Regions from separate parts of the Thermoanaerobacter sp. X514 genome, predicted to be linked through region 3. Evidence: riboswitches for the same ligand, from Rfam matches in the RefSeq annotation. Region 3 holds a riboswitch; each other region holds the start of a gene.
What was found. Region 3 has a riboswitch for S-adenosylmethionine ahead of metK (methionine adenosyltransferase). Riboswitches for the same ligand answer to the same signal wherever they lie in the genome.
Positions count from the first base shown of each region.

Region 1: it holds a riboswitch for S-adenosylmethionine, as region 3 does, so the genes downstream of both, TETH514_RS08905 (methionine ABC transporter ATP-binding protein) here and metK (methionine adenosyltransferase) in region 3, are expected to answer to the same signal.
Region 2: it holds a riboswitch for S-adenosylmethionine, as region 3 does, so the genes downstream of both, TETH514_RS06130 (methylenetetrahydrofolate reductase) here and metK (methionine adenosyltransferase) in region 3, are expected to answer to the same signal.

Region 1 is NC_010320.1:1,768,665-1,775,349, forward strand. It holds gene TETH514_RS08885 (MFS transporter) at 1-806, opposite strand, end outside; gene TETH514_RS08890 (Chromate resistance protein ChrB) at 822-1,349, opposite strand; gene TETH514_RS08895 (NFACT family protein) at 1,547-3,259, shown strand; gene thpR (RNA 2',3'-cyclic phosphodiesterase) at 3,284-3,832, opposite strand; SAM riboswitch class I at 4,086-4,208, shown strand; gene TETH514_RS08905 (methionine ABC transporter ATP-binding protein) at 4,278-5,312, shown strand; gene TETH514_RS08910 (methionine ABC transporter permease) at 5,305-5,958, shown strand; gene TETH514_RS08915 (MetQ/NlpA family ABC transporter substrate-binding protein) at 5,991-6,685, shown strand, end outside.
Region 2 is NC_010320.1:1,248,848-1,255,532, reverse strand. It holds gene TETH514_RS06145 (manganese catalase family protein) at 1-298, shown strand, start outside; gene TETH514_RS06140 (YbaK/EbsC family protein) at 315-815, opposite strand; gene TETH514_RS06135 (homocysteine S-methyltransferase family protein) at 784-3,207, opposite strand; gene TETH514_RS06130 (methylenetetrahydrofolate reductase) at 3,221-4,132, opposite strand; SAM riboswitch class I at 4,196-4,300, opposite strand; gene glgP (alpha-glucan family phosphorylase) at 4,800-6,425, shown strand; gene TETH514_RS06115 (glucose-6-phosphate isomerase) at 6,471-6,685, opposite strand, start outside.
Region 3 is NC_010320.1:454,748-461,432, reverse strand. It holds gene TETH514_RS02235 (ATP-dependent RecD-like DNA helicase) at 1-620, opposite strand, end outside; gene metK (methionine adenosyltransferase) at 820-2,007, opposite strand; SAM riboswitch class I at 2,065-2,169, opposite strand; gene TETH514_RS02225 (rubrerythrin family protein) at 2,282-2,785, opposite strand; tRNA gene TETH514_RS02220 (tRNA-Tyr) at 2,922-3,007, opposite strand; tRNA gene TETH514_RS02215 (tRNA-Val) at 3,029-3,104, opposite strand; tRNA gene TETH514_RS02210 (tRNA-Pro) at 3,109-3,184, opposite strand; gene TETH514_RS02205 (hypothetical protein) at 3,342-3,881, opposite strand; gene yyaC (spore protease YyaC) at 3,977-4,489, shown strand; gene TETH514_RS02195 (Gmad2 immunoglobulin-like domain-containing protein) at 4,494-5,948, opposite strand; gene TETH514_RS02190 (cell wall metabolism sensor histidine kinase WalK) at 6,046-6,685, opposite strand, start outside.

The sequences.
Region 1 (6,685 bases), 1.1 Mb from region 3:
AGAAGTTTCTTTCTTCCTATTTTATCCGACAATCTTCCCATAGGATACGAAAAAATCATATAAACTATGTTGTACACCAAATACAAAAGTATAACATCCGAATCGCTAAATCCCACATTTTTCGCCCTTAAAAGCAAAAATTGATTAGAGGAATTACCCAAGGCAAAAATTAAAATAACTATTAAAAACATTTGAAGGCGTCTATCAAGACTTCTCCAAGAAAATGAAAGCTTTTTTGAAAGTTGATTTGTTACTTTGCTTTCCTTAGCAAAAAACAGCACAAAAACTCCTAAAAAAGCTGGTATTAAAGAATACATAAAAACCGCCTTATAATTCCCTTTGTAAGAAGTCAAAAAATAATAGGCTAAAGCAATTCCAATCGTTGCCCCTAAGGTATCCAATGCTCTATGAAGTCCATATGCTCTTCCGATCTTATCTTTATCTACAGCTTCAGCAATTAAAGCATCTCTCGGGGCTGTTCGTATTCCTTTTCCAAATCTGTCACTAGTTCTACCTAAAAACACCCATCCCCATGAAGTAGCAAAATACAAAAACATTTTTCCTATAGTGGAAAAAGAATATCCAGCTATAGCTAAAGGTTTTCTTTTACCTACTTTATCAGATATGTACCCTGAAAAAACTTTAAGTATGCTAGCTAAACTTTCTGCAAAACCTTCAATGATACCCACTATTGCCGGGCTTGCCCCCAGTTGAGAGGTGAGAAAAAGTGGAATCAAAGGATATACCATTTCAGTAGATATATCTGTAAGAAGACTTGTCAACCCCAAAATAATTACATTTAACAATTAAAATGCCTCCCTTCACTCTTTATTATTTTCATAAACCAATGAAGCAAAATATTCAAAGTCTCGACTGGCTTTTTCTAATAAATCCTTAACCTCTTTTTTCATTTCACACTCAAACACATCTCTTTGGGCTACTTTTTCAAACCACTTATATAACTTATTCAACTCATCTTCATTTTCCTCTAATTCTGCAAAAGTAAAATTTTTTCTTGCTATCTCTTTTTCAATCTCTTTAAAAAACTCTTCACATTGTTCCTTTATTTCACTATATTCTTCCCTCCTTTGATGATTAAATTGTTCTATCACATCCTTCTCTATTTCTTCATCAAGGGCCACTACTTCAAAGGCTTTAAAATCTCCTCCAAAGCCTTTAATTTCATCCTTTAGCTTCTCTATTTCTTTTAAAAACCTTTCCATGTAAGGCACAATACATACAGACTGTTGTAAATACAAAGCGCCAATTTTTTTTATTCTTCTCCATATAGTAACCCTAGCTGTTGACGAATCACTTGGGACCTTATACACAAAAAGTAACCACTTCAACTTTCCACCTCCTCTATCTTTCTTTCTCTTGCTTTTCAATTTTCTACTTATGGCAATTAAACTTTAATTCCTATTTTTACATCTTGTTTTATTGTAACAAATGTTACAACTAAAATCAATACAATCAATTTTTCACTATTAAACCCTTCGATTTCATGGTATACTTTTTATATACAATAAAATCTGGAGGTTATACTATGGCTTTGGACGGCATAACTTTACATGCAATAATAAAAGAACTAAAAGAAGAAATTATTGGTGGAAGAATTGATAAAATATATCAACCTGAAAAAGAAGAATTAATCTTTATAATACGAAATAAAGGTAAAAACTATAAACTGCTATTGTCTGCTAATGCAAATTATCCAAGAATATATCTTGCAGAAGAAAATAAAGAAAATCCTGCTGAGCCTCCAATGTTTTGCATGCTATTGAGAAAATTTCTTCAAAGCGGCAGGATAATAGATATAAAACAAGTAGAATTTGACAGAATAGTAAAAATCGACATAGAAACAAAAGACGAATTAGAAAATCAAACAATTAAAACTCTAATTATTGAAATAATGGGAAGACACAGCAATATCATATTAATTGACAAAGCTACTCAAACGATAATAGATAGCATAAAAAGAGTATATTCCGATATGAGTAAAGTAAGAGAAGTACTACCTGGGAGGCAATATGTCTACCCACCACTGCAGGAAAAGTTAAATATAAATAATCTCTCGCTACCTTCTTTTAAAGAAGCTGTTAATAACTACAAGTCAAAAAAAATTGAAAAAACCTTAGTAGATATTTTACAAGGATTTAGCCCCACTTTGGCAAGAGAAGTTACTTTTAGATGTAATATATCTGACAGATTTGTAGAATCAATAGAAGATGAGCAAATTGAAAATCTATATCAAAACATAAAAAAAATATATGAAGATGTTTTAAGCTTAAATTTAAAACCTTGCATTGCCTTTCAGGAAAATGAAGTAATTGACTTTTCTTGTATTGATTTATCTCAATATATTACAAAAACTTTTTTCCCTACAGTGAACAAAGCTGCTTGTAAATTTTTCAGTGAAAAAGCAAATATAGTAAATTTGCAAGTAAGGTCCTCGGATTTAAGAAAAATCATCAACAACAATTTAGAAAAACTTTATAACAAATTAGATAAACTTCAACAAGAATTAAACGAAGCAAAAAATGCTGACACTTTTAGACTTTACGGCGAACTTATAACAGCAAATATGCATTTGTTAAAAAAAGGAATGGAAAGCTTCAAAACCATAAACTATTACACTGGTGAAGAAATTGAAATACCCATTGACAAAAAATATTCCCCTTCAGAAAATGCACAAAGATACTTTAAAAAATACAGCAAGTTAAAAAATGCCAATAAAATAATAGAAAAACAAATATCCGATACTCTTGAGGAAATAACTTATTTAGAAGGTCAACTAGTGAACTTGGAAAATTGTACATTACCATCAGAAATAGAGGAAATAAAAAATGAACTGTCTGAACAAGGGTATATACATAAGCAGCAAAAGAAAAAAATATCACGGCAAACTCTTTCTCAACCGTTACATGTAGTATCTTCAGACGGTTTCGACATATATATAGGGAAAAACAACACTCAAAACGATTATCTAACGTTAAAATTCGCAAATCCTAACGATATATGGCTTCACACAAAAGACATGCCAGGGTCTCACGTCATAATCAAGACAAATAACAAACCTGTGCCTGAAACAACTCTTATTGAAGCTGCAAAATTAGCCGCCAAATATAGCAAAGCGAAACATTCTTCAAATGTACCTGTTGATTATACCTTAAAAAAATACGTAAAAAAACCTTCTGGCGCAAAACCAGGTTTTGTAATATATACAAGCCAAAAGACCCTTTATGTAGACCCAGAGTAAGATGCTTTTTAGGCATCTTACTTCTTATTTTAAAGGCACACTAAATATAGGAATATATTTTCTTCTATTTTCTTGTATAACACTCTCATACAAAAAAACTGTATCTACTAAAATTGCTCCTTTTTCTTGTTTTTCAAAAAGACTATTTACTTCTTCTATGTCAATGCTTAAACGTATGTCTCTGGCAATGGTAATGTGGGAAGTAAACTTTCTTTTATCTTTTTCAAAGCCAATTTTATATAATTCCTCATCTATATTGTCATGCAGTTTATTAAGAAAGGAATTTTCTTCTGTACCTACCCACAATACTCGCATATCGCCATTTCCCTTAAAAAATCCTACTTTGTCAAATTTTATATAAAAGGGACTAATATCTTTTACTGCTACTTCAAGAGAGTCTTTTATTTTCATTACACTTTCTGTTTCTATTTCCCCTAGAAATTTTAAAGTAATATGGAAATTATCTTTATGAGTCCATCTTCCTTTTATCGTATAATTTTTTAACTCTTCCTGAAAACTTGATAATTTCCCTATTGATTTTTCATCTAAATCAATTCCAATAAACGTTCTCATAGCACTCCTCCTTTTTTCTATTTCCATGGAAATAATTGTATTAAAACTTTCATTGTCCTCCTCAAAATTATAGCAAATAGAAGCAAAAAAAATCCATCTCAAATAGACTATTGCTATATTTTTCTTGCCTCTGTTTCTGTTAGCTTTATGATTTTTTAAATAACTTACATCATGACTTTTTTAACCTATTGACAAATGTTTATGTTGATGTTATTATCTAATTAAATTGCTAAAGTGAATAATAAAATAAAAACTCTTATCGAGAGCAGGTGGAGGGACTGGCCCGATGAAACCCGGCAACCGGTGGCCGAAAGTTTTAAACATGCGGCTGCACGGTGCTAATTCCTGCAGAACGTTGAGTTCTGGCAGATAAGAGGATTTAAAAACCTCTTCGTACTGTCAGAAGAGGATTTTTTATTTTTATTTTGGGAAAGGAGGCTTTTCTTTGATCTATATTAGAAATCTTACAAAAGTTTATCATTCAGCTTCAGGAAATGTTAGGGCTTTGGAAGACGTCAACCTCAACATAGAAAAAGGCGATATTTTTGGAATTATAGGTCTGAGCGGTGCTGGAAAGAGTACTCTCCTGCGCTGCATAAATATGCTCGAAAAGCCAACTTCCGGTTCAATTGAGATAGATGGTGTTGAAATGACTCGGCTTTCTCCCTCTGAATTAAAAGAAATGCGAAAAAAAATAGGCATGATATTCCAGCATTTTAATCTGTTATCATCCAGAACTGTCAGAGGCAATGTGGCTTTTCCTTTGGAGATTGCCGGGCTGGACAAAAGGACAATCGATAAAAAAGTAGAAAATCTTTTAGAGCTCGTGGGGCTTTCCGACAAGGCCGACAACTATCCTTCTCAGCTTTCAGGCGGTCAAAAACAGCGGGTAGGTATAGCACGAGCCCTGGCTAATGATCCGAAAGTTCTTCTTTGTGACGAACCTACTTCAGCGCTGGATCCAGAAACAACTCTTTCTATTTTAAATCTTTTAAAAGATATAAATAGGGAGCTGGGAATCACCATAGTTCTCATAACACATGAAATGAATGTCATTAAACAAATTTGCAATAAAGTAGCAGTTATTGAAAAAAGTCGTGTGGTAGAACAGGGACCTCTTATTGAAGTATTTAAAAAACCTCAAACAGAAACCGCACGAAATTTTTTGAAATCTGTAACTTTATCAGAAATGCCTAAGGAATTAAAAGATAGGATTGAAAACTTGTCCCACGAACACTTGGAAGGCAAAATTATTAAAATTGCCTTTTTCGGCGAAATTACAACAGAACCTGTCATATCAAACATTATAAGAAAATTTGATGTTGACACCAATATTCTCTATGGAAACATTGACCACATCCAGGGTATGCCCTACGGTACTCTTATAGTTGAGCTAAGAGGCAAAAACGGTGAAACAGACGCTGCTTTAAAATATCTAAAAGATTTGGGACTCGACGTGGAGGTGATTGAAAATGTCTGAAACTATAAACTTGTTGCTGGTTGCCACATGGCAAACTATTTACATGGTGGCGGTGTCAACGTTCATAGCAACGATTTTCGGGGTACCCCTCGGAATCCTGCTGATGGTAACCGACAGGAATCAGATACTGCAAAACGAACTTTTAAACAAAATACTAGGCACTATTGTAAATATTTTTCGCTCTGTGCCTTTTGTAATACTTTTAATCGTGCTTATACCTTTTACACGATTGCTTGTAGGGAAAGCTATAGGGACCACCGCAGCGATTGTTCCCCTTTCGGTAGCGGCTATTCCCTTTATGGGAAGGCTTACCGAAACAGCATTAAGAGAGGTAGACCGCGGTATCATTGAAGCAGCCCAGTCTATGGGAGCTTCACCCCTTCAAATCATAACCAAGGTGCTAGTCCCCGAGGCTTTACCTTCAATAGCCGCAGGGATTACCATAACTACTATAAATTTAGTGGGATATTCTGCCATGGCAGGTGTTATAGGAGGTGGTGGGCTAGGAGATTTAGCAGTAAGATATGGATATCAGCGATTTATGCTCGACATTATGCTTTATACCGTAGCAATTTTGGTAGCTATGGTACAGCTAATTCAACTCATAGGAGATGTACTAGTAAAACAGCTGTCAAAAAATCGGTAAATTTTACTTTTTTAATAAAGGAGGAGATTGATGTGAAAAAGTTCTTAACTACACTTTTATTACTGAGCCTTCTAACAATTTTTATTGCGGGATGCGGAACAAAACAAGGACCCACTTCCGACAAACAAACCCAAAACCAGGGCGTATCAAAAACAACCATCAAAGTAGGAGCTACTCCAGTGCCCCACGCCCAAATTTTAAACGTCGTAAAACCCCTCCTCGAAAAAGAGGGAATTACTCTAGAGATTGTAGAGTTCACAGATTACGTGCAACCCAACCTAAAGCTAGCTGAAAAAGAATTAGATGCTAACTATTTCCAGCACATCCCTTATCTTGAAGATTTCTCAAAGGAGCATAATCTTGATTTAACATATATTGCTAAAGTTCATATCGAACCCATGGGTATATACTCCCAAAAAATCAAAAACCTCAGTGAGTTAAAAGAAGGCGCTACCATTGCCATACCCAACGACGCTACCAATGGCGGAAGAGCTTTGCTACTGCTGCAATCAGCTGGAGTAATAAAATTAAAACCAGATGCAGGTATTAAAGCAACAGTAAATGACATTGTCGAAAATCCTAAAAAAATTAAGATTTCCGAGCTGGAAGCCGCTACTCTGCCAAGGGTACTGTCAGATGTAGACGCAGCGGTAATAAACACCAACTACGCCTTGGAAGCTGGACTTATACCCACTAAGGATGCTCTCTTTATCGAATCAGCAAATTC
Region 2 (6,685 bases), 790 kb from region 3:
ATTAGGGGAATACTATACAGAACATGATAGAGGCCTATTCTATGCAGATACAACAGGAATGTTATGGACCGCCGCCTATATCCAGGCTAAAGGAGATGCAATCGCTGATCTACACGAAGATATGGCAGCCGAAGAAAAAGCAAGAGCAACTTATGAACATTTAATAAATCTCACAGATGACCCTTGTGTAAAAGATACTCTAAGGTTTTTGAGAGAAAGGGAGATTGTACACTTTCAAAGATTTGGAGAAACTTTAGTACAGGTAAGAGAATATATGGAAAGTAAAAAATTCTTTTAAAAAAGTAGATGTATGTCTATTGGCATACATCTACCCATTTTCCTTCTACTATTTTATCAAGGTCTTCGACTTTTATGGTAGCAGCAGCATTTGTATCACCAGCTGCAGGATATACTACCTCATAATTTTTTAAAGACACATCATAATATACTTCAACCGGATTTTTCAGCCCATAAGGACAAACGCCACCAACAGGATGCCCTGTAACTTCTAACACTTCTTCTGGGGATGCCATTTTTGCTTTTGTTTTAAAAGTATCTTTAAATTTTTTATTGTCTATTTTTCTATCCCCTGCTGTTATAATCATAATATATTTATCTTTTAATCTAAAAAGCATAGACTTTGCTATTTCCCCAGGAGTTACCCCTAAAGATTTAGCTGCTTTTTCCACAGTGCTTGTATCTTCAAAAATTTTTATTTTAATATCATATCCTTTCTCTTTAAAAAACTCTTTCACCGCTTCTACTGACACCTCTACACCACCTTTAAATACCACAAGTTTTACATAAAAGAGCATTTTTTAAGAAAAACTTATCAGCAATTTTAACTGCATCTTGAGCCGTTTTTCCGTAATAATCTGCTCCAATCTTATAGGCATATTCCTCAGTCAAAACAGCCCCGCCTACCATTATTTTCACATCAGTATTTGCTTTAAGCAGTTTGATAATTTTCTCCATATTAAACAAAGTTGTCGTCATCAAAGCACTTAGACCTACTAACGGTGCCCCTGTTCGCTTTACTTCCTCTAATATCACTTCTCCTTTGACATCTTTTCCTAAGTCAATTACATCATATCCATAGTTTTCAAGCAAAACTTTTACTATATTTTTTCCTATATCATGTACATCTCCTTCAACTGTAGCAAGTATTATTTTGCCTTTAGATACTGAACCTTTTGGAAGCTTTTCCTTTATTATCCTAAAAGCATTTTGCACCACTTCTGCAGAGCTCAAAAGTTGTGGCAAGAAATATATGCCTTTTTCATATCTATCTCCCACTTCTTTTAAGGCAGGAATTATTATGTTATCAACTATAGAAAGAGGCTGAACTTCCTTCTCTAAAATATTTTTTACTATATCTTCTACTCCTGATTTTTTACCTTCTAAAATTTGGATATAGAACTTTGACTTTAAATCTTCTTCCTGAATTTTTTGCTGTTCTTTTTCTTTACCTTCCTCTTTTTGCCTGTTACCATATATTTTTAGATAATTTACACTGCCTTTATCTTTATTTAGTAAAACCATTGATGCCCTCAAAGTGTCCATCATGGCTTCATCGCAGGGATTTATAATAGCAGTAGTAAGCCCATAAGATGCTGCCATTGCTAAAAAAGTAGAGTTTATCAACCTTCTTTCAGGTAAACCAAAGGAAACATTGCTAAGTCCCACAACAGTATTTGCTCCTAACTCTTCTTTAGCCAATTTTATCGCTTCTAAAGTCTCAATTGCGGCCTCCTGCTCAGAAGAAACCGTCAGCACAATACAATCTATCAATATGTCCTCTTTAGGTATGCCATACTCTTCCGCTTTTTTTATAATTTTTTTCGCATTTTCAATTCTTTCATGCCTATCTTTGGGAAGCCCTTTATCTCCTACAGTAAGTCCTACAACACAAGCTCCGTATTTTTTGACAATAGGAAGCACTTCTTTTAAACTTTCCTCTTTTGCACTTACAGAGTTGATTATGGGTCTACCTCTTAAAATTCTTATAGCTTTTTCTACAGCTTTAATATTAGTGCTATCTATTTGAAGAGGAATGTCTACCACATTTTGTATTTCAGAAACTACTTTAGGAAGTAATTCTTCTTCGTTTACCCCAGGAACTCCCACATTTACATCCAATATTTCCGCTCCGCATTTTTGCTGTTTTATAGCTTCCTCTACTGCTAAACTCACATTTCCCGCCAAAAAAGCCTCACTTAACTTCTTTTTTCCAGTAGGATTTATACGTTCCCCTATAACCCTTAAAGAATAATCGTGGCCTATGAAAACTGTTTTTGTATTGGAAGCTACAGCTGTAAATTTGTTGACTTTGACTTTTGGCTTTAAATCTTTTACAGCTTTTTTAACAAGTTTTATATAGTGAGGAGTAGTACCGCAGCACCCTCCCACTATAGATGCTCCTTTTTCAACAAGAGAAGGAAAGAAACTAGCAAATTCTTCTGGTTTTAAGTCGTAAACTGTTTTGCCGTCGCGAATGACAGGCATACCTGCATTAGGTTGTGCAATAATAGGTATGCGAGAAACTTGAGACATTTTTTCCACTACACTTACCATTTTATCGGGACCTGTCGAGCAGTTAACGCCAATGGCATCTAATCCTAACCCTTGTAAACTAACTACTACAGTTATAGGGTCTGACCCCATGAGAGTCCTTCCATCTTCTTGAAAAGTCATTGTACATATAACTTTCATGTTTGAATTCTCTTTAGCAGCAAGAATGGCAGCTTTTGCCTCCAGCATATCTGACATTGTTTCAATTAAAACAATATCTGCTCCCGCTCTTTCTGCAGCTATAACTACTTCTTTAAAAACATCATAAGCTTCGTCAAAAGTCATGTCTCCATAAGGGGTCAAAAGTTCTCCAATAGGTCCTATAGAAAGTGCCACAGGTTTATCTTTGGAAGCTTCTTTGGCAATTTTGACAGCCTGAGTGACAATATTGAAAACCTCATTTTCCAGTCCATATTTTGCTAATTTTATCCTGTTAGCGCCAAAGGTATTTGTCTCAATCACATCCGCTCCTGCTTCTATATAGGACCTGTGGATATCAAATACTACTTCTGGATGGGTTATATTCATATATTCGGGACACTCTCCAGTTTTTAAACCCCTCTCTTGAAGTTGTGTCCCCATTGCTCCATCAAAAACAATCACTCTATTTGAAAGTTCTTTAAAAATGTCTAACATTTTTAACCTCCATTTAATTCATCTGTACGTTATTTTCTGCAAAATCACAGACTAAATCATCGACTCTTGAAATTATTTCTAACACAACATTTGTACTCCCTAAAGGCATAATGTGAATTCCTGCAACTTCACTGCGTATCCGCTTTATAAACTCTACAGCTATGTTTATTCCCTCTTCTCTTCCTCCATCCTTTAGCCTTTCTAAAACTTTTTCTGGAATATCTATACCTGGCACTTTTTCATTTAAATTGACTGCCATTTTATAGCTTTTAAGAGGTAATATGCCTATCAAAAGTGGTACATTGAAATTTTTAATCTTTTCAATAAACTTAAATAAAATTTCCTCATCATAAACCGGTTGTGTTTGAATAAATTCTGCCCCTGCCTCTATCTTAACTTTAAGCTTCTCTAGTGCTTCATCCCTTAAATCATTTGGATTTGCAGTCGTACCGGCGCAAAATTCTGTTGGGGAATCTAATTTATTTCCATTGTAATCATAACCTCTATTAAAAGCACTGATAATCTTTAAAAGCCCAATAGAATCTACATCATATACCCCTTTAGCCTGAGGAGTATCTCCACGGGAAGGGTCATCTCCTGTCAATGCAAGTATATTTCTCACCCCTAATGCATAAGCTCCTAAAAGCTCTGACTGAAGGCCTATCAGATTTCTGTCTCTACAGGTCAAATGAAAAATAGCTTCAATGTTTAAGTGGTCTTGTAAAAGGTGAGCGACTGCTATAGGACTCATCCGCATATTCGCCATAGGACAGTCCGTTATATTTAAGGCATCTACAATGCCTTTTAATTTTCTCGCTTCTTCAATAGTTTTCGTTATATCTACCCCTTTTGGCGTAGAAATTTCTGCTGTCACAACAAACTTCCTTTTCTTAAGTTTAGTACACAAATTTTCATTTTTCAACATCTACATCGCCTCCATTTTTAAAAATAAAAAAGTCTCTTCGCCAAAAGAAGAGACACCAAAACTCTCTCATCTTTCAGCGAAACGCTGCTGGAATTGGCACCAAGACGCATATAAAATGCCGGTTGCCGGGTTTCATCGGGCCAGTCCCTCCACCACTCTCGATAAGAGATTTTAAAGTATTAAATTGTTAAACTATTTAAGCTATATGATACTATGGATTAACTCCTATGTCAATAGAAATTTTTTTGTCCCTCTCTAAAGATTTTGCAGGCTTTTAACTTTTTTAAAATAAATCTGTAAATTTTTTATGTTATTTGCTATACTATAATTGTAAAGAATATAAATTTTCGAGAAAGGAATGTTTTGAATGTTCTCATCTCTTATTTTTGGTATCCTTTCTATTGGATCAATTATACTTTACGGTTTAATCTGGTGGAAAATTTTTGATAAAACTGGTTATGGAGGAGCATATGGTCTTTTGATGTTTATACCTATTGTGAATTTTATAATGCTTTTAGTATTAGCATTCACTGAGTGGCCCGTACATAGATATAAAAATTATTGAGCAATAACACTGTTTTTATTTTTAATACTTGTGCAAACACTTGCATAATGATTTTTTTAATATTATAATATACTTAACACTTGGAAAATGAGGAGGTTTAATATGGGTAATGAAAAATTACCAAGAGTAGCCTATTTCTGCATGGAATATGGCTTACAGTCAGATTTCAAACTATATGCAGGTGGCTTAGGCATTTTAGCAGGAGACCATCTAAAAGCTGCAAAAGAGTTAGGTATGCCTTTAGTAGGAATAGGCATACTGTGGAAACAAGGTTATACAGAACAACATATCGGTGAAGACGGATACCCCTATGATGCCTATCGCAATTACACACGTAAGTACGACTTTTTAAAGGACACTGGAGTAAAGGTAAAAGTAAAAATAAGAAATAGAAATGTGTATTGCAAAGTATGGTTGATAGACAACTTTGACAATGCTCCTCTGTATTTGCTTGACACAGATATACCAGAAAATGGGGACAGATGGATAACAGGTCAACTTTATGGATGGTTTGGTGAAGAAAGAGTTGCACAGGAAATAGTATTAGGCATTGGCGGAGTAAGAGCTTTAAGAGCTTTGGGAATTGATGTTGATGTTTATCATTTTAACGAAGGGCATGCAGTATTAGCAGCCATTGAGCTTATAAAAGAAAAAATGGAAAATCAAAATATGAGTTTTGAAGAAGCATGGAAAGCCACAAGGGAAGAAGTAGTATTTACAACCCATACCCCTGTTAAGGAAGGAAACGAATCTCACGATTTAGAACTTCTTATGTATATGGGTGCAAACAATGGCCTTTCAATTGAGCAAATGGCCCAAATTGGTGGCGTTCCTTTTAATATGACAGTCGCAGGTTTGAGACTTTCTCGCATTGCAAACGGTGTCTCAAAACTTCACGGGCAAACTGCAAACAGAATGTGGCAGCATGTTGACAACAAAGCACCTATAATCTCCATAACCAATGGTATTGACAGAAATACTTGGGTAGATAAAAGGATAATAGAAGCCTACAACAAAGGTGAAGGGCTCCTACAAACTCACAATATTTTAAAACAAGAATTAATTGATTTTGTATATCAAAAAACAGGAGTTAAATTAGACGCTGATAAACTTTTGATAGGTTTTTCAAGGAGAGCTGCTCCTTACAAAAGAAGCGATCTTATATTTACCAATGACGAAGTTATAGGTGATTATTTAAGGTCTAAAAAAATTCAAATGGTGTTTTCAGGAAAAGGTCATCCATTAGATGACGTGGGTAAAAAAATTGTCGCAAAATTAATAGAGATGACAAAGAAATATCCTGAAAGCGTAGTATTCTTAGAAGATTACGATATGACAATAGGAAAAATGCTTACTCGAGGCACTGATGTGTGGTTAAACAATCCAAGAAGACCATTAGAGGCCAGTGGTACCTCCGGCATGAAAGCCGCCATGAACGGAGTGTTAAATTTAAGTATTTTAGATGGATGGTGGCCAGAAGCTTGTATAAACGGAGTAAATGGCTGGCAATTTGGGGATGGTTTTGAGTCTGACAACATAGAAGAATTAGACAAACACGACCTTGAAGCACTCTATGACGTCCTTTTAAATAAAGTAGTTCCAACCTACTACAATGATAAAGCGAAATGGGAAAACATGATGAGAGAAAGCATAAGGACGACTTATGAAGCTTTCTCAGCTAATAGAATGTTAAAAGAATACTACGATTTAATGTACACAAAAAAATAAGTCAACCCCTATTTAAAAAGGCCGCGCAATTGCCCGGCCTTTAATTTATTTTCCCAATCTTTTTTCTAACAATTCTTTTTCTTTTTCATATCCTGGTTTTCCTAAAAGTGCAAACATGTTTTTCTTGTAAGCCTCTACTCCTGGTTGGTCAAATGGATTAACCCCATTTATATATCCGCTTATAGCACAAGCCATTTCAAAGAAGTAGACCAGATTGCCAAAATAGTAAGCTGATATTTCAGGGATATTTACTACAAGGT
Region 3 (6,685 bases):
AGAGAATGAGGGTCAACTCCTAGGCTCTCTGCTATTTTGTCTGCAGTTTTAAATCCTATTCCAAATATATCGTCAGCCAATCTGTAAGGGTTTTGCTTAATAATTTCAATCGCGTTGTTTCCGTATTCTTTATAAATCTTTATAGCCATTGCAGTGGAAATACCGTACCCCTGCAAAAACACCATCACTTCTTTTATGCCCTTTTGCATTTCATAAGCTTCACAAATTCTTTTTATCTTCTCATCGCTTAGACCTTTTATTTCTTTTAATCTTTCTGGTGCAGTTTCAATTATATTTAAAGAATCAACGCCAAACTTTTTTACAATTTTTCTTGCTGTAACAGGACCTATTCCAGGAATTAAGCCAGAAGATAAAAACTTTTCTATTCCTTCTAAAGTGGTGGGAGCCAAGGTTTCATAATTTAAAACCCTAATTTGCTCACCATAATCAGGATGTTCTACCCATTCTCCTTCAATTTTAATTCTTTCCCCAATGTTTACATAAGGCATATAACCTACAGCAGTGACTACTAAACCTTGGGTACTTAATTCTAAAACCGTATAACCATTTTGTTCATTTCTAAAAATTATTTCTTCAACTACACCCTCTATGTCAATCATAGCCGATTCTCCTGTTTTAATTCTTTTCTTTATTTAATTTTACCTTATATTTAAAGCAAATTAAAGCCAATTCATTTCTTTTTTTCAATTTTTGTGGTATAATTAAGGTAGCGAAGCGTTTACAAAACATAAATTCTATGGCATTTAAAAAAGATATATAAAAAATGCCAGAAGCCCGGGTTTACCCGGGCTTTCAAATTTACATTCCTGCCAATTTTCTTAATATATCTACTTTGTCTGTTTTCTCCCATGGGAGGTCTAAGTCGTGTCTTCCAAAGTGGCCATAAGCTGCAACTTGTCTATAAATAGGTCTTCTTAAATCTAAATCCCTAATTATAGCTGCAGGTCTTAAATCAAAAACTTGTTTTACAATTTCCGAAATCTTTTCATCTGATATTTTACCTGTGCCAAAAGTATCAATACCTATTTCAAGAGGTGTAGCAACACCTATCGCATAAGCTAATTGCACTTCACACTTCTTAGCAAGTCCTGCTGCCACAATATTTTTTGCCACATATCTTGCAGCATAACTTGCAGATCTATCAACTTTTGTAGGGTCTTTACCAGAAAAAGCTCCGCCCCCGTGCCTTGCATATCCGCCATAGGTGTCTACAATAATTTTTCTTCCTGTAAGTCCGCTATCACCTTGAGGTCCACCAATTACAAACCTTCCTGTGGGATTTACAAAAATTTTAGTCTTATCATCTATCATATTTTCAGGAATTATAGGTTTTATTACATGTTCAATAATATCTCTTTCAATAGTATCGTGATCAATCTCAGGTGCATGTTGAGCTGATACTACAACAGAATCTACCCTCACAGGCCTGTCATCTTCATACTCTACTGTTACTTGTGTTTTACCATCTGGTCTTAAATAGCTTAATGTCCCGTTCTTTCTAACTTCCGCCAGTCTTCTTGCAAGCTTGTGAGCTAGCATTATAGGCATAGGCATTAATTCTTCTGTTTCATCGCAAGCAAAACCAAACATTAAACCCTGGTCTCCAGCGCCAATAGCCTCAATTTCCGAATCTGAAAGTTCTCCTCTTTTAGCTTCTAATGCCTTGTCCACACCGAGGGCAATATCCGGTGATTGCTCATCAATAGAAGTGATAACCGCACAAGTATCAGCGTCAAAACCGAATTTTGCTCTAGTATAGCCAATTTCTTCTACTACTTTCCTTACAACTTTCGGTATGTCTACATAACAATCTGTAGTAATTTCGCCCATTACTAAAACCAAACCGGTAGTTACAGCAGTCTCACAAGCAACTCTGGCATAAGGATCTTTTTTCAAAATTTCATCTAATATCGCATCAGAAATCTGATCACAAATTTTATCAGGATGCCCCTCAGTGACTGATTCAGATGTAAACAATCTACGCATTTTTTCTATTCCTCCTTAAAAGCAAAATAAAACCCCTTCCAAAAGAAGAGGCACATACCCTCATCTTTCAGAAGCATGCTTCTGAGAGAATTAGCACCTTGTCCTATAGGACAGGTTGCTGGGTTTCATCGGGCTCTTTCCCTCCACCTCTCTTGATAAGAGCATGTTATTAAATTTTCTGATGTCTACTATAGCACACTTTATCTACTATGTCAAATATTTTTGCATCAAAAAAAGAGCATGCCAAAACATGCTCTTTTTTGAAAAATTATATTTAAAATACTACAAATTTTTCTCCAGGAACTCCACATACAGGACATTTTTCTGGCAATACATCAACAGAGGTATATCCACAAACGGGACATATGTAAACTTTTGATATCTTTATGTCTTCTCCTTTTAATGCTGCTTCTTTTGCTTCAGTGTACAATTTTGCATGTATTTTTTCAGCCTCAATAGCATAATGTATGCTTTTTTTAGCTCCAGATTCCTCTTGAAGTTCTGCAACAGCATTATAAGCAGGATACATCTCTTCTACTTCAAAGGTTTCCCCTTCTATAGCTTTTTCAAGATTTTCTACTGTATTTCCAACTTCTCCAAGAGTTTTGTAATGATTTGTGGCATGTACCAATTCAGCATAGGAAATAGCCCTGAAAAGTCTTGCAATATTAGGTTTGCCTTCTTTTTCAGCTACATCAGCAAAAATTTGATATCTCATGTGAGCTTGACTCTCTCCAGCATAGGCTTCACTAAGATTATGTCTCGTCATTTCTCTCATAAAAGATTCCTCCCTAATTAAATTTTTATTAATAAATAATAATTTTCTCTTTCAAATAATATTATACTACACTTTTTTACCATGTCAAGACATTTGAAGGAGAAAAATAAAAAAGACCTTACGGTCTTTTTTTCAATGGTGGAGGGAGATGGATTCGAACCATCGAAGGCGACAGCCAACAGATTTACAGTCTGCCCCCTTTGGCCACTTGGGTATCCCTCCACAATATTTAATTTTTGAAAATGGTGGTCGCAATAGGACTCGAACCTATGACCCCCTGCTTGTAAGGCAGGTGCTCTCCCAGCTGAGCTATACGACCACAATGGTCGGGATGGAGGGACTTGAACCCCCGACCCCATGCTCCCAAAGCACGTGCGCTACCAACTGCGCCACATCCCGACATCAGTGACGAAATAAATTATAATAGAAAAAATGAAATTTCACAATAGGCATAAAAGCTTAAAAATGGCCGTTTTATTGATTTATCGCCTGCAATCTTTAAATTTTTTAAGAATACGTCATATTTTAAAGTGTCTGCACAAAATACCACATAAGGTCATTTCGCGGCAAAATATTTATTTGCTATTTCTACAAGATAATTTATCTCTTCGGAAGAAAGTTTATTTTTTAATATGTTTAATAATCTTTCATTATCTTCCTTTGTTAATCCTTTCTCTGCCATCTTCATAATCTTATCCATATCCTCTTTCCCTAACTTCTGTAAAATTTCCATTACCTTTGCCTTCTGAGAAGCTTCCATTTTATCTTGTATTTCCAATATTTCTTCTACAGTAATCACTTTTTCTTTTTTATCTTTTTCATTTTCTTGTGTTGTAGTTTTATCTACATTTTGCTCAAGAGCTTGGCTTGAATATTTTTCTTCTTCTCTTGAAATTTTTGTAGTCTTAGACTCATTATATTTTTCTACATTTTCTATTTCCCTATCCCACATCTGTTTCCCTGCGGGATATACTTCATCAAAAGTTTTAATTTCCTCCTTATTCTTATGTTCTTTAAAATATGTTTTTAACATAAACATAGTAGTAGCTGACAAAAATACCGCGATTAGAATTATGTAAACTGTATATTTTTTCATTTTTGAAAACCTCCCATTATTTTAACTGTACACATTTATTATTCCTTCCCTTAATTTTTTAATTCAGTTTATTATTAAAAAGGGAGGCTTCAATTATGGAAGAATTAAGGCTTAAATATGATGATGATAACGCCGTTTATTTCATAGCTAATTTTTTAAATTCCTATTTAAGCCCTAATTCAGTTTTTTTATGTATTGGTACAGATAAATTTATAAGCGACTCCTTAGGTCCTATCGTAGGAAATCTGTTAACAAAATCACTTCCACCAACTTACTTTGTTTACGGTACCTTAAAGAGGCCAATTCACGCTATAAACTTAGAAGAAAATATAAAATACATAAAAAAGAAGCATCCTAATAGTAAAATTATAGCTATAGATGCTTCTTTGGGAGACAAAGAAAGTATAGGAAAAATCTCAATAAAAAAAGCCCCACTGTACCCTGGAAAAGGGGTGGGGAAAATGCTTCCTCCTGTTGGAGATATTTCAATAGTAGGCATTGTCGATGTATATGACTCATTGCCATTAAATTCAATTAGATTAGGCTTTGTTTTTGATATTGCAGAAACAATAGCAGAAGGAATTTATTTAGCTTTGAAACATTCATAATTTTTTATTTTAATTTTAAAGGTATAGAAACTAAATTTTGTATAGAACCATCTTTAGGGCTTAAAGAGAAAACTTGAAGAATCCCATTTTGCGGCTCTTTTAAAGGCTTATAGGAAATTATAGCTTCGAAATCCCCCCAAGAAGGAGCAGCGTCAGTTGCTTGGACAAAACTCTCATTTAAAATATTGCCATTGCTACCAATTAGCCTTATATTTACCCCTCCTTCAAATACTCTTGCCTTTCCTATTACTTTGAAGGGGCTTGAAACCACATCATTTTTGGCTGGAGCCATTACTTTTATATTAAGCTCATAAGAAATGCTACTGTTATCTGAAACAATTATCGCTCTTGCTTCCTTGTCTTTCGTAAGTATTATACCTAATTCGTCTCCTACTTTTATTTCCGAAAAGCTGATATCCCTTTCAGCATATTTAATTCCCCCTTCAGGGTCATAACTAACCTTTGCCATGAAGTGGATAATAGCATTCGGTAGTACTTTTATATCTGGTCCCGCTTCATTTCTTAAATCCTGAGCATCCTGGTATTCCCTCTCAATAGTAATAATTCTATTTGCATAATCAATAGCCTTTACTTTTCCATAAATAAAGGATTCACCTTTTAAAGGATCTGTCTCAGGTATTGGAGTGAACTCAGCCGATACATTGCTAATAACCCATATATAATTATCTCCTTCTTCAAGAGGTTGAATTAATTTTATGCTATATACTTTATTGTCATGTACTGCTTCTATATCAGCTGTCCCATCACTTTTCTTTTTTAATGTCAGCTCATTTTGACTTCCTAAACCTATTACACCTCCCTCTTTTCTAAGAAGTTGAATAGGGTCAAAACGCCATGTTTCTTTCCCTAAATCTGCTCTTTCTTGTAATTTCTTTATCCTCTCTGGGTTATTGTATACATCGCCTACTAATATCATTCTTTTTAAAGGATCTAAACCTATTTTGTATTTTCCTATTGCATCTACCTTGTTCCCTTCTATTAAAATTTGAACATTGTTTACACTAGGAATATCTGTTAATACATTTACAAGAGCAGCAACCTTTAGTTTGTCTATCTGCTCATTGTCACTCTCTTGAAGAAATTCTTTAGACAAGTTTACAAAAACTGTCCCTTCTTGCATATCTATAGAAAGCAGTTTTGTTCCAATTGGAAACACCGGTTTTGCATATTCATCCGTAGGTCCTTTAATCATTTCAAGTATTACTTGCTTCAAAACATCTGCATCTTTGGGAATAAATCTTCTTTCTAAAATTAAGCCATTCATTTTATCATTTAAAAAATAAAGTGAAATTTCTTTAGACATATCTTGAGACATACCTTGACTTAAAGGCCTAGGATTTATAGGCGGATTATCATCCTTGTTGCTAAAATCTTGAGCGCACCCCGACACCATCAAAACAAATAGCAAACTCACAATTAATAATAGAATCTTTTTCACCCTTCCCCCTCCTTTCATTATTTTTTCTTTAATTTAATAATACTACTTTTTCAATATCCAAATAATTAAATAAGCATAAAAAAATTATTAAAAAAAATTAATCCTTTTTCTTTTTAGGCAAAGTAATTCTAAATACAGTTCCTTCTCCCACTTTACTTTCCACTGTGACTTTACCTTCATGAATATCTATTATCTCCTTAGCAATAGCGAGTCCTAAGCCAAAACCACCACTTTTTTTAGACCTTGCAGTATCTCCCCTTGTAAATCGGTCAAATATCTTGGGAAGAGTTTCTTCACTTATACCCATACCATTATCCGCTATCGTAAGGTAAATATTGTTTTCATCTTCTTCTAAACCTACTATCACATTCCCTCCATCATGAGTGTATTTTATTCCATTTTCTACTATGTTATAGACCATCCTATAAAACCTGTCGGGATCAACTTCTGCAAAAACATTATTTTCCCCTTTAAATTCAAGGTTTATCTCTTTCGTTTTTGCAAGAGGGAGAAGACTTTCTATTACATCTAATATAATCTCGCTAATCTCACTTTTCCTAACTTTTACTGCTTTAATCTTATCCATTCTCGCTAATTCTAACAAGTCATTTACCAACCTTGTCATCCTATTCAGCTCTCCGTCCACATCCTTTAATATTTCTTTATAAAATTTTATATCTTGATTTTTGCTATTTATGAGAGATTCTATCAACGCTTTTACTGATGCCAGAGGAGTT